One region of the Microbacterium sp. ZW T5_56 genome, then DNA from elsewhere that is predicted to be linked to it. Evidence: predicted binding sites of a transcription regulator. Region 1 holds the regulator's gene; each other region holds the start of a gene.
What was found. Region 1 encodes LexA, which represses DNA repair genes until DNA is damaged. Its sites were predicted from a motif close to TCGAACANNTGTTCGA; they were not measured.
Positions count from the first base shown of each region.

Region 2: ACI3KU_RS12580 (DUF222 domain-containing protein) is a predicted target of LexA. The motif match lies at 2,143-2,158, and genes of this name have one in related genera.
Region 3: ACI3KU_RS18520 (DUF222 domain-containing protein) is a predicted target of LexA. The motif match lies at 1,449-1,464, and genes of this name have one in related genera.
Region 4: recA (recombinase RecA) is a predicted target of LexA. The motif match lies at 1,293-1,308, and genes of this name have one in related genera.

Region 1 is NZ_JBJDRI010000040.1:27,209-30,452, reverse strand. Features, by position in the region: gene metE (5-methyltetrahydropteroyltriglutamate--homocysteine S-methyltransferase) at 1-593, shown strand, start outside; gene lexA (transcriptional repressor LexA) at 657-1,394, opposite strand; gene ACI3KU_RS16325 (LysM peptidoglycan-binding domain-containing protein) at 1,644-2,051, shown strand; gene ACI3KU_RS16320 (histidinol-phosphate transaminase) at 2,302-3,244, shown strand, end outside.
Region 2 is NZ_JBJDRI010000024.1:56,942-60,185, reverse strand. Features, by position in the region: gene trmB (tRNA (guanosine(46)-N7)-methyltransferase TrmB) at 18-764, shown strand; tRNA gene ACI3KU_RS12590 (tRNA-Arg) at 833-905, shown strand; gene ACI3KU_RS12585 (histidine phosphatase family protein) at 1,217-1,777, shown strand; gene ACI3KU_RS12580 (DUF222 domain-containing protein) at 2,195-3,244, shown strand, end outside.
Region 3 is NZ_JBJDRI010000058.1:11,583-14,826, reverse strand. Features, by position in the region: gene ACI3KU_RS18520 (DUF222 domain-containing protein) at 1-1,430, opposite strand, end outside; gene ACI3KU_RS18515 (hypothetical protein) at 2,169-3,188, shown strand.
Region 4 is NZ_JBJDRI010000048.1:13,390-16,633, reverse strand. Features, by position in the region: gene recA (recombinase RecA) at 51-1,103, opposite strand; gene ACI3KU_RS17510 (ArsR/SmtB family transcription factor) at 1,348-1,968, opposite strand; gene ACI3KU_RS17505 (MFS transporter) at 2,060-3,244, shown strand, end outside.

The DNA of each region.
Region 1 (3,244 bases):
CGTGGTCCTTCGTCCGCGACGACCAGCCGCTGGCCGAGACCGCGAACCAGGTCGGTCTCGCGCTGCGCGACGAGATCACCGACCTCGAGAACGCCGGCATCAAGATCATCCAGGTGGACGAGCCCGCCCTGCGCGAGCTTCTGCCGCTGAAGGCCGAGGACCAGGCGCCGTACCTGGATTGGTCGGTGGGCTCCTTCCGTCTCGCGACGGCCGGTGCACACAACGCGACGCAGATCCACACGCACCTGTGCTACTCGGAGTTCTCCGTCGTGATCGACGCGATCACGGCGCTCGATGCCGATGTCACCTCGATCGAGGCGGCGCGCAGCCGCGGCGACGTGATCGACGACATTCGCGACTCCGGCTTCCCGCACGGCGTCGGCCCGGGTGTCTGGGACATCCACTCGCCGCGCGTGCCGTCCGTGGAGGAGCAGCAGGCCATCCTGCAGCGCGCCGTGGACGTTCTGCCGCACCAGCTCGTGTGGGCGAACCCGGACTGTGGTCTGAAGACCCGTGGCTACGACGAGACGGTGGAGTCGCTGCGCAACCTGGTGGCGGCGACGAAGAACGTCCGTGTCGGCATCAGCGCCTGACCTGGCAAACGCCCGAGGCCCCCGGATCTCAGATCCGGGGGCCTCGGGCGTTTGGTCGCGGGGTCAGATGGCGCGGAGCACGGCGACGACCTTGCCGAGGACCGTCGCCTCATCACCGAGGATGGGCTCGAACGCGGTGTTGCGGGGGAGGAGCCAGGTGTGGCCGTCGCGACGGCGGAAGGTCTTGACCGTGGCCTCGCCGTCGAGCATCGCGGCCACGATGTCTCCGTTGTCGGCATCGTTCTGCACGCGCACCACAACCCAGTCACCGTCGCAGATGGCGGCATCGATCATCGACTCGCCGTTCACCTTCAGCATGAACAGCTCGCCCTTGCCCACGAGCTGACGCGGCAGCGGGAAGATCTCCTCGACCTGCTGGTCCGCCGTGATCGGCACACCGGCTGCGATCTGTCCGACCAGCGGGACCAGTGCCGCATCGCCCACCGGGGTCATCGCGTCTGCGGGGTTCTCGGCGGCCGTACCCGGCAGATCGATCAGCACCTCCATCGCGCGGGTCTTGCCCGGATCGCGACGCAGGTATCCGCTGAGCTCGAGCTGGCCCAGCTGGTGCGTGACGCTGGACAGTGACTTCAGGCCCACCGCGTCACCGATCTCGCGCATGCTCGGCGGATAGCCGTTGCGCGCGATGGAGCGCTGAATGACCTCCAGGATGGCGAGCTGCTTCTCGCTGAGACTCCGACGGCGTCGGGTACCGGTGCGTCCGGTGCTCTCCACGGGGCGATCGGAGCCTGTCGCGGGGCCGCTCTCCAGCGTGGTGTCGGGGCCGGATGCCTCGCTCATGTCCTTGCTCCTTCGGGCGAAAACGCCAATGTCGGTGGTCCGTGGTGTGCTGTGCGTATCGAAACCGTATCCGAGTTTCGAGTGATCCGAGGACTTTTGTTCGAGCGTGTCGCTGATTTCGATCAGCCGGGATTCGAAAAACGGGTTGACGGATTCGTACATCGAACATATATTCGGTACGTAGGTTCGCATCCGGCCCTCCCGGCCGAGGCCCGGATGCGAACCATACCGAGAGAGGGAGGACAGAACATGAGCACCATCAGCATCGCCACCGGCATCACCGCCTCGCCGGCACCGCGTTTCACGTCGGCATCGTCGTCGCAGACCTCGCCGCGCACGCGTCTGCGCATCACCGCGCGCGGTCGTCGCGTGCTCACCTTCCTTGCGAGCCTTCCGCTCATCGCGGTGATCGCGGTCGCTGTCCTGAGCGGCGGTTCGGCGATCGCCTCTCATGAGGCCGGTGCCCCGGCGGGCACGTTCACGAACATCTCCGTCATGCCCGGCGACTCACTGTGGAGCATTGCCACCACGGTGGCACCGGAGGCAGACCCGCGTGATGTGGTTGCCGAGATCTCTCGCCTCAACAACCTGCACACGGACGCGCTGTCGGCAGGGCAGACGCTCGCGATCCCGAGCTCCTATTTCGACGCTGAGTAGGTATCAGACCTGAGGAGTTCGCACGCTGGGGCGTGCTCGCCGGCACATGCGTCGGCATGGCCCCGGGGTGCGGTCCCTCGTCCAGATCCAGATCCAGCCGGTCCGCGCCTCTTTCTCTCTCTCTTGCGCGGGCCGGCTTCGTCGTTTCTGGTGTCGTCGGGAGGGGCCGAGCGTCTGATGGTGGGGAGCCGTGTCGGATCATGACAGTTCCGAATCGGCGCCACGGCCCTTCGCGGCCTAGCATGGAGCGGTGACTGCCTCTCTCGGTGACCTTCCCCTTCGTGATGATCTACGCGGGATGACGCCCTACGGCGCCCCGCAGGCTGCTCTTCCGGTCGCGCTCAACGTCAACGAGAACACGCATCCGATTCCCGATGACGTGGCAAGCGGGATCATCGATGCCATCTCGCTCATCATCCGCGACGTCAACCGCTACCCGGATCGTGAGTTCACGGCTCTTCGCGAGGGGTTTGCGAAGTATCTCGGTCACGGCCTGAGCGCCGACCAGATCTGGGCGGCAAACGGGTCGAACGAGGTCCTCCAGCACATCATGCAGGCCTTCGGCGGGCCGGGACGCACGGTATACGGCTTCGGCCCGACCTACTCGATGTACGGTCTCCTCGCTCGCGGAACCGGTGCGACGTGGGCGGTGGGGGAGCGCGGCGCGAACTACACCCTGACGGCCGAGTCCGCCGCCGCGCAGGTCCGCGAAGCCGCACCCGACATCGTGCTGCTCTGCTCGCCCAACAACCCGACCGGAACGCCGCTGAGCTTGGACGTGGTCGAAGGGGTCTACGACGCCACGGACGGCATTGTCGTCGTCGATGAGGCGTACGGGGAGTTCGCGCCGCATGACCAGCCCAGTGCCTTGACGCTCCTCGAAGGGCGTCCGCGGCTCGCGGTGTCGCGCACGATGAGCAAGGCGTTCGCGTTCGCCGGAGCGCGTGTCGGGTACCTCGCCGCCGATCCCGCTTTCATCGACGCGCTCCGCCTCGTCCGCCTGCCGTATCACCTGAGCGCGATCACGCAGGCCGCGGCGCTGGCTGCCCTCCAGCACGCCGACGAGATGCTCGCGATGGTCGACGAGATCGTCGTCCAGCGCGATCGCATGTTCGCTACGCTCGAGGCCCTCGGCTACGAGCCCTCGCCGTCCTGGACCAACTTCATCCTGTTCGGTGGGGTCGCCGATCCCG
Region 2 (3,244 bases), on a different contig from region 1:
CGTCGTACCCTTGATGGGTGAGTGAGTCCGGCGCACCCGAGAGCCCAGAAGTCCCGTTCCGCAAGAAGACCGTGTCATACGTGCGCCGTTCCGGACGCATGTCCGACGCGCAGGAGCGCGCCTACGCAGACCTCGCTGGCGCCTACCTCCTCGACATTCCTCGCGATGTCTCGTCAATGTCGGTGCACCCCGACGTGCAGTTCATTCCTTCAGCGGCATATGGCCGTGATGCGCCGCTGACGGTGGAGATCGGATCCGGTCAGGGGCACGCGATCGTGCACGCTGCCCAGCAGAATCCGGACGCTGATTTCCTGGCCGTCGAAGTGTTCCGGGCGGGCTTGGCTCGCACCATGCTCGATGCCGACAAGGCGGGCGTCACCAACCTCCGACTCGCGGAGGCGAATGCGCCCGAGGTCCTCACGAAGCTCCTCCCGCCGGCAAGCGTCACGGAGGTCTGGGTGTTCTTCCCCGACCCGTGGCACAAGGTTCGCCACAACAAGCGGCGGCTGATTCAGCCTGAGTTCACCCCGGTGATCGCCGAGTCCCTTCGCGATGGTGGGCTGCTGCGTATGGCGACCGATTGGGAAGAGTACGCGCTGCAGATGCGCGAGGTCCTGGATGCCTCGGATCAGTTCGAGCGGGCGTTTGAGGGGGACTGGGCCGAGCGGTTCGCCGGGCGGGTGCTCACCGCCTTCGAGCGCAAGGGACAGCGCGCTGGACGAGACATCCGAGACCTCACCTACCGGCGCCGATCCCGCGCCTGAGTTGCGCCGCGCCCGGGGTTCGCCGGCGTCGGGAGGCATCCTGCCTCGGTGATAGGCTCGTGCGGTACGCCTCTGTAGCTCAGTGGATAGAGCGCCGGTTTCCGGTACCGTAGGTCGCAGGTTCGACTCCTGTCAGGGGCACAACGAGACCCCGAAGTACTTGATTTTGTCAGGATTTCGGGGTCTTTTTGTCGTCCTCGTGGCGAGGGTTCAGTGGGCTGAGCCCTGGCGCGGTGGTGCCGGACAACCTGACTCAGGTCATGAGATGCGCCGGGGGTCGATCTGTACCCGGCGATGTCTGCGGTCCTCGGGGGCCTCACCGCGATGGTGTCGATCGTCGACGCGCGACCGGCGACAAACTCTCGGGCCAGGAAAACAGTGACAAGCGTCACCCGGGTTCACGTGCGCACGGGGGCGTGTGTTCGCATCGGTCCCGGGGGAGAATGGTCGCGATGGAACTCAACGCGACCCGACTTGCCCTTCTCCGCCATGGGCAGACCGACTGGAATCTGCACGATCTGCTTCAAGGGTCGAGCGATATCCCGCTCAATGACACGGGTCGAGCGCAGGCTCGGGAAGCGGCGCATCTGCTGTCCGATGTTCGGTGGGATCGCATTGTGACGTCCCCTCTGGCGCGGGCCGTGGAGACCGCGAGGATCGTTGCGGAGGAGTGCGGTGTCCTGGACATCGACATCGATGACGCGCTGGTCGAGCGCGATTACGGCGGGGCGGAAGGGCTCACACGCGAAGAGGCGACCGCGCGCTGGGGGCAGGATTGGCCGGGCGAGGAGTCGTACGAGCACCTGACGGTGCGTGCCGTTCGGGCGGTTGATGCGGTCGCGCAGCGATACCCGGGCGAGAATCTCGTGCTGGCAACCCACGGCACCCTCATCCGCGCCTTCACGGACGCCGTGGTGGGGGCGGCCACCATCAAGCCCGATAACGCGCACTCGGTGCGCTTCCTCGGCAGGTCAGGGTCATGGCGCGTGACCGCGGGGCTCAACCTGGTCTGACTTAGCTCCGACGCTGTCGGCCTCGGGACCGGTTTTCGTCCTGCACCGGGCGGTCCGGTGGGGGTTTCGTGCGGATGTCGTTGGTTGCCAAGCGGGACGCCGCACGGTGCCTGACGCTGCGAGTGGGTCGTGTCCGTCGCGCAGGACGTCAGGTGGATGCCGCGATACGCCTGACGCCGTTGGCGAAAGCCGTGTGCCGGGCTACGTCGCCGATTGGGAGGCGCCGATCGCACACGGGCGAGTGTCGGCTGTGTAGGGACAGGTGCGATATGACCCGAGGCTCCGCGGCCTGGGCATCCCGCGGCTGGCACCTGGAACGATCGTTGATTCGTCGATTGGGATGTTATCCACAGATCGCCGCTTTGTCGTATCTGTGTTCTATAGCTCTGTCAGTCTTGGTCTATGATATTAGAACGCATGACGGTGAATCCCGGTGAGCATACTCTGCCTCACAGTGGACCCGACGTCGTCGCTGATGCTGGTGTCGGCTCGCCGCGTATCGCTGCTCGGCGTGGTCGGGCGACGGGGAGTGCCCCGGATGCTGGGGTGGTGCGGGCGTATGTGGAGGCGATTGTCGCGTTGACGCGTTCACGAGCGGCGTCGGATGCGTTGGAAGCGGTGTTGTTCGCGGATCTCATCGAGCTCTCGGGCGCGTCCGGTCGCTCGTCTGATGCGGATCTGGAGTTGCGGTCTCTCGCGGCGGAGGTGGGTGCCGCGATCCGGGTCAGTGACCGCACGATCCAACAACGCATGTCTGACGCCTATCAGCTCGTCCACGACTTCCCGACCGTGCATGCCGCGTTGTCGTCGGGTGAGGTCACGTCGGCGCACGTTGATGCGGTGCTCGAGCACGGGCTCCCCGTGGAGGCTGGGCCCGCAAGGGACGCCTACGTTGAGCGTGCTCTGGAGCTGGCGCGGGCGGAGTCCCCGAACCGGTTGCGGCGCATGCTGCGCCGCATCGCGGAAGAGGTACGCGACATCAGCATCACGGAACGCCATCGCGAGGCCAGCCGCGCCCGCACCGTCTGGGTCACCGACGACCAGGACGGCATGGCCACCCTGCACGCCCTCCTCCCATCCGTGCTCGCGCACGGAGTGAAGGACCGGTTGGATCAGATGGCCCACGCCCTCCGCGCCAGCAATCGGGCAGCCAGAAGCAAGGGTACGGGCGGGGGCGGCGGCTTTGGCTCGGGTGCTCGTGTGGGCTCCGGCGGAGATGTCTGGATCTCCATAGACGCCGGCGCCGTCGTCGATACCGGCGCGAACGCTGACGCTGACGCTGCTGGGTTTCACGATGTGCGGACGGTGGATCAGATCCGCGCCGACCTCCTCGCCGACCTGCTCCTCACCGCCACCCCTGACAGCGTCGACACCGCCATCGGATCCATCCACGCCACCATCGCCGTCACCATCCCCGTCCTCACCCTCCTCGGACAAGACGACACCGGCACCGAACTGGACGGCATC
Region 3 (3,244 bases), on a different contig from region 1:
TCAAGGTCACACTGGTGCACCGGGCGGCGACATCCCGGGAAGCGGCAGTGCTCGTCACGCGCGGCGAGGAAACGGCGCATCCCCGTGGACGGGGTGTACCGATCGACGGCAAGGATCTCGTTGCTCACGGCGTCCGTCATGATGCGGTCCCAGCCCGGCTGATGCGCAGCGAAGGCGCGCACGGTCTCGGCATCCACCGGCCCGACACCGGTGAGGATGGCACCGGTGTCGGTGAGCCCAGCGAGCGTCGTCACCGGGACGGTGACCTGCACCCGACCGCGGATCGCCGCGACAGCATCCGACGTCGTGGTCGGCGCAGCACCCAGCAGGAGATCACAGAACACATCGACCGCGACCTGCTGCAACGTCCGCGAATCAGCCTCACCGCTGACACCGCCAAGATCGCCAAGCGTCGAATCGGCCGCACCAGCCACATTCTGATCGTGAGCAGCGCCGGCGGCATCAGAGGTGCCGTAAGCGGCGCCCGCATCGTCAGTAACAACAGAGGCGTCAGGAGTGCCGGAGCCGTGAGGAGCAGAGAAGGCATCAGGAGCGGCGGGGTGGTCACTTGCGGCGGCATTGTCGGGGTCGTGTTTGATGGTGCGTGCCATGCTCATGATGCGGTCAACAGCACCGTGAGCGAGCAGCGTCGGCAGGAACACCGACAGATTCGACATCCCGTCACTGTCGTCAGTGAGAGTGATGCAACGCGCCTTCCGGGCCTCACGGTGACGCTCATCCAGCGACACCGGCATCACCTGCTCCGCCACCTCAGCCAGCATGCCCTTCAACCGCCACGTCGTCGTCGACTGCGCCCGCACCACGGCTTCCCCCTCGTACGCGCCCCGCGCCACATCATCAACGATGCCCGCACCAGCCCGCACAATCACCCGCGCATGCGCAGCAGTGATCAACCCACCATCCAGAGCAGCATGCGTCGCGGGGAAACACGTCACCAGCGTGTACGCATCATTGAACTGACGCTGCACCTGCTGATCACTCAGATTCAACGCGGCACCAAACTCAGCCGCCACCGAACGCACCGCCAACTCCACCGAAGACGAAGACGAAGACCGCGACACCGACGAACCCGCATCCATCGCCCACGCCAGAACACGCGACCACAACGACGCCTGCACCGCCGCCAACATCGCCGTCACCCGCTGCAACCGGCGAGCCTGCTCCAACAAACCCGCCAACTCCCCCACCGGTCCATCAATTGCCGGCACCGCGCCGTCTCCATGCATGACGGCACTGCCATGCATGACGGCACTGCGATGCACCACGTCGCTTCCGTAGCCCAAGTCGCCATTCCCCAGCGACTCAGCATGGGCAGCGGACATCCTGGTCAGCATCGCCGACACATCCACCACGGTAGACGCGCTCGTTGTGTCGTCCGCGAGCGGTGTCGGTGCTGCCGTTGTGTCCATGCTTCATTCTCCCATTTTTCGAATCTATATTCGACTGTTTGTAATGAGAATGTCATGAGATATGCGTGAGAAAGTACGGACGCTCTACCAGGCTCGACCGCGACATCTTCTGCCAGGGTGCCGGAGCCAAATAACGAACACCTGCCCCGCGGAGCATCAGTCTGCATGGCGGTCTCGACAACGCGCACAGCGCACGCGTTCGGCAACCCCGCAGCGCACACCCCCTCGACAATCCCGCACGACACACATCCCTCGGGTCCCGAAGAAGGCACAACCTGAGTCTCGTCCCCAGGCTCAGGTTCCAGGGCCTCACAGCCCCCAGACCCCCAGACCCCAAAATCCCAACGTTCCAGGCGCCGGCAATCTCCCACCATCGGCCGCACAGGAGCATGAACCGCCGCCACGCGGCCGCCGCAGCGTGCACGGCCGCTCGCCGCCTGCGCGCATCCCCTCGCCGCCGCCCATGAGCCACGGAACAACCGCCCCGACCGCACAAAGGCAGACACCACTGCCTCGCTCACCCGCCACCCGAAGTACCGCGCATCCACAACGCCAGCTAGGGTGTCTGCGAGTGGGAGCCGAGAGCCCCCGCCCGCGCAACACTGCCGCGCATGCTCGCCGCCGCGAGAGAACCGAGGTGCGATGAGAAGGCAGCGATCCTGCCCTTCCTGCAGGCAACCGCACTTCGGCCGGGGTGAATGCTGGCGGTGCACACAGCGGCAACGCTACGAGGCGATCATGGCGCTGACTCAGGAGCAGGCTGCGGCTCGCCTGGCGGAGTTGGCAACGCCGCACTCCCGTGGACGCGGATCACGCACCAAGCCCGAGTGGTCCGCCGAGGCCGTCAATCTCGCCGCGCTACGCAACCTTGATACTCACGCCTTCGCCGATGCACCGCAGGCGGAGGAGCATCCGTCCTTCTTCCTGAAGGACGCTTCGCCCGCGACCAGAGATCGACTGCTTGCCCTCCTCAAGGATCCCGATGCGACCGCAGGCAAGACACTGCACGCCCTGGCGTTCATCGGCGGCGACGCCGTTGCGGCGCGTTTTCGCGCCTGGGAGCAGGACCCGCCGCGTTGGCGGGAGCAGCTGCACGTCGGTCCCGAGGTGTACGCGCTGCAGGCCGATTGGGAGCCGGCGACCGACGGCTCACAACACGACCTGACCTTCCCCTCCGCGGTCGTCTTTCGACGGAGCGAAGCATCACCGGTCGGCGATTCCATCGGGGGACGAGCCGATGGCCGGTGCCCACGGTGTGAGGGAGCGCTCATCAATGCGGTCACGATCGATGGAGCGAACCCGCGCTACCACGCGTTCGGATTGACCGGGGTCGTGTCGGTCCCTGCCTGCCCCTGGTGCGCGATGTTCGCGGGCACGACGGGCGACGGTATCCAGGACTGGGTGCGCTACGAGGCCGACGGCAGCAGCCGGATCGAGCTCGGGCATGCGGACGTCCCCGAGCGACACGACTCAGCGCCCGCCCTGCGCGCCACGTGGGCACCGGCCGCAGAACATGCGAGTGGATCCACATCCCTCTGGCGAACCCACGCCGACTGCGACGAGGTGCCGGTCCTCGGGGGCCATCCGCTGTGGCTACAGGACGCCGAGTACATGCACTGCCCCGACTGTGACAGGCGTATGCGCCATCTCGCTTGGATACCCCTCAGCTGTCTCAGCGAGGAGGGCGAGGAGGGCATCTGGTACGTGCAGATCTGCGGTGAAGACCGCGTCGCGGTCGTTCTCTTCCAACAGACCTGAACCTCTGACGATGCAGATCGCGACGGGTCACGACGCCAACCAGCGATTCCAGCGCC
Region 4 (3,244 bases), on a different contig from region 1:
CATGCTCAAGGAATCTCGTCAGAGATGCGTTCGGGATGGCATGAGCGGCGTTACGCCGACTTCAGCTCGGGCGCCGGTGCCGCCTGCGGCGCTGCCTGTTCCTTCGGCTGACCGATGCCCAGCTTCTCGAGAATCTTGCGCTCGATCTCAGCAGCGACGTCCGCGTTCTTGATCAGGAAGTTGCGAGCGTTCTCCTTGCCCTGACCGAGCTGTTCGCCATCGTAGGTGTACCAGGCGCCCGACTTCTTCACGATTCCCTGATCCACGCCGTAGTCGATGAGCGACCCCTCGCGGGAGATGCCGACGCCGTAGAGGATGTCGAACTCGGCCTGCTTGAACGGCGGAGCCATCTTGTTCTTGACGACCTTGACGCGGGTGCGGTTACCGACCGCCTCCGCGCCGTCCTTGAGCGTCTCGATTCGACGGATGTCGAGGCGGACGGAGGCGTAGAACTTGAGCGCCTTACCACCGGCGGTGGTCTCCGGCGATCCGAAGAAGACGCCGATCTTCTCGCGCAGCTGGTTGATGAAGATGGCGGTGGTCCTGGTCTGGTTGAGACCACCCGTGAGCTTACGCAGTGCCTGCGACATGAGTCGTGCCTGCAGACCGACGTGGGAGTCGCCCATGTCGCCCTCGATCTCAGCCTTGGGCACCAGAGCGGCGACGGAGTCAATGACGACGAGGTCGATGGCACCGGAACGCACCAGCATGTCGGCGATCTCCAGCGCCTGCTCACCGGTGTCGGGCTGCGACACGAGGAGCTGATCGATGTCGACGCCCAGCTTCTGCGCGTACTCGGGGTCGAGCGCGTGCTCCGCGTCGATGAACGCTGCGATGCCGCCGTTGCGCTGGGCATTCGCGATGGCGTGCAGAGTCAGCGTGGTCTTACCCGACGACTCCGGCCCGTAGATCTCGATGATGCGGCCGCGCGGCAGACCGCCGATGCCCAGAGCGACATCGAGGGCGATGGAGCCGGTGGGAATGATCTCGACCGGGGCACGCTCATCGCTGCCCAGGCGCATGATGGCACCCTTGCCGAACTGACGGTCGATCTGTGCGAGCGCTGCATCCAGCGCCTTCTCGCGGTCCTTTTCCGATGGCATGTCTTGCTCCTTCTGCGTGTTGTGCGGCTGCCCAGAGGCTGTCGTGTCCGAGGAACGGATCTCCGACAAGGCGTGTGGCCCGTTCGCCGTCAGTCACGCTACGCGGGGCCTCCGACATTGATCGAAGACGAGTGCGCATTTGTGAGCGGATCAGCGAGCGATTCCACCTGTGCAGGAGCTTACGCCGAGTCGAACACGTGTTCGACTCCGACACGTCGGCGTGTCGAACATTTTCCCGGCACGATCAGATCGTGTCGTCAGCCGCCAGCACCGCGAGGTCGTACGCGCGGACCTCGCCATCGGCCTCGATCCGCACGCCGGCAGGTCGGCGCTGTCCGAAATCGCGGATCGTCTCCTGCAAGCGCTCCGACAGCACGCCGAACTCCTCACGTGTCAGGCGAAGGGTGGCCGCCAGCGCCATCCCGCGCGTCTCGGGATCCTCCCCCGTGACGTACTTCGCGCTCCAGGCGCTCACGCGCTCCAGCAGCTCACGCTGCTCCGCGGCGAATACGGTGAGCACGGCGAGTCCGGCATCCAGATCCTCCGCCGGGTGCTCCGGGGAGCCGACGTCGAGCGCGCTCGGCACCAGACGCCACACGCGGTCCCGGCCGTCACGCGCCAGCTCCGGCGCCTCTTCGATCCAGCCGATCTCGCTCAGGGCGCGAAGGTGGAAGCTCACCTGATTCGCGGGCTTGCCCACGATGCGCGCCAGATCGGCCGCGCGACCATACCCCTCGCGTGACAGCACGCGCATGAGCTGGCGACGCAGCGGGTGCGCATACGCCTTCAGCTTCGCGGAAGTCATGTATTCCCGCTCGGCGACTCCCGCACCAGACTCACCTGCCGCCGACGTGCCCTCAGCCATAAAGCCAGCCTAGCGAGTCATACCCAATTCCGCACACATAATTGCGCACTTATACTTGCGCAACTACAGGTGCGCAATCTACGGTGATGCCATGAACGATTCCCTCCCCGCCGCGGGTACCCGCGAGTCCGCAACCACCGCGGTCATTCCGCTGCACCGCACGCCCTACCCGTTCTGGCTGGTGAGCGACACCGGGAGCGGGGTGTCGATGAGCATGCTGTCCTTCGCGATGCCGCTGATTGCTCTGATGATCACGAACTCCCCGGCGCAGGCGGGGGTCATCTCGGCGATCACCGTGGTGGTGCGCATCTTCGCCACCATGCTCGGCGGCGTGCTCGCGGATCGGCATTCCCGTGGCCGCATCATGGTGATCGGGGGCATCGCCAGCACGATCCTCTCCGCCGGGTTCACCGCCCTCGCCTGGAGCGGATCTCTGACGTTCGCCACGCTGCTGGCCGCCAGCATCGTGATGGGCTTCTCCTCCACCGTGTTCGCGATGGCGACCGATCCCATGCTGAAGGACATCGTCCCTGCGTCCATGGTGGGCCGTGCCACCGCAGCCAACCAGGGTCGCGATGCCACGATCAGTCTCACCAGCGGCCCGCTCAGCGGATCGCTGCTCGGTGTGGGCACCTGGCTGGTGGGTGCCGTGATGACGGTGATCGACGCGATCGCGCTGGTCGCCTCCGTCTTGCTCGTCCGCCGCACCGAGCGCGCGACTCCCGCACCGGTGCAGGCCGCCCCGCCGGTTCGCCGCGGCTTCCGTGCTGCGCGCGGTGAGCTCGGCGAAGCGTTCCGCTGGTTGTGGCGACGCCGTGACCTGATGAATCTCATCGTGATCGTGATGCTCATCAACATGGGCATCGGCATCATCGTGACCACGACCATCTACTCGCTGCAGCAGAACGGCGCGTCGGGGTTCGAGATCGGCCTCGTCACCGCCTCGACCGGCGTCGGCATGCTGGTCGGCTCCTTCGCGGCGCCCTGGGCCGTGCGCACCGTGCCGACCGGGCTGCTCGTGGTGATCACTCTCACCTGGTTCACCGTCGGCAGCGCGACGCTCATCCTCGTGAACTCGATCGGGGGAATCGCGATCACGCTGATGCTGTGCTGCCTGGTCTCCCCCGCCGTCAACGCGTGCCTCGGCGGGTACATGATGGTGGCCACCCCGTCCGCGATGCTCGGACGTGTGAACGCCGCGGAGTCCGTGATGATGGGCATCGTGGCACCGGTGGCACCGCTGGTCGCGGGCTTTGGCTTCACCCTCGTCGGCCGG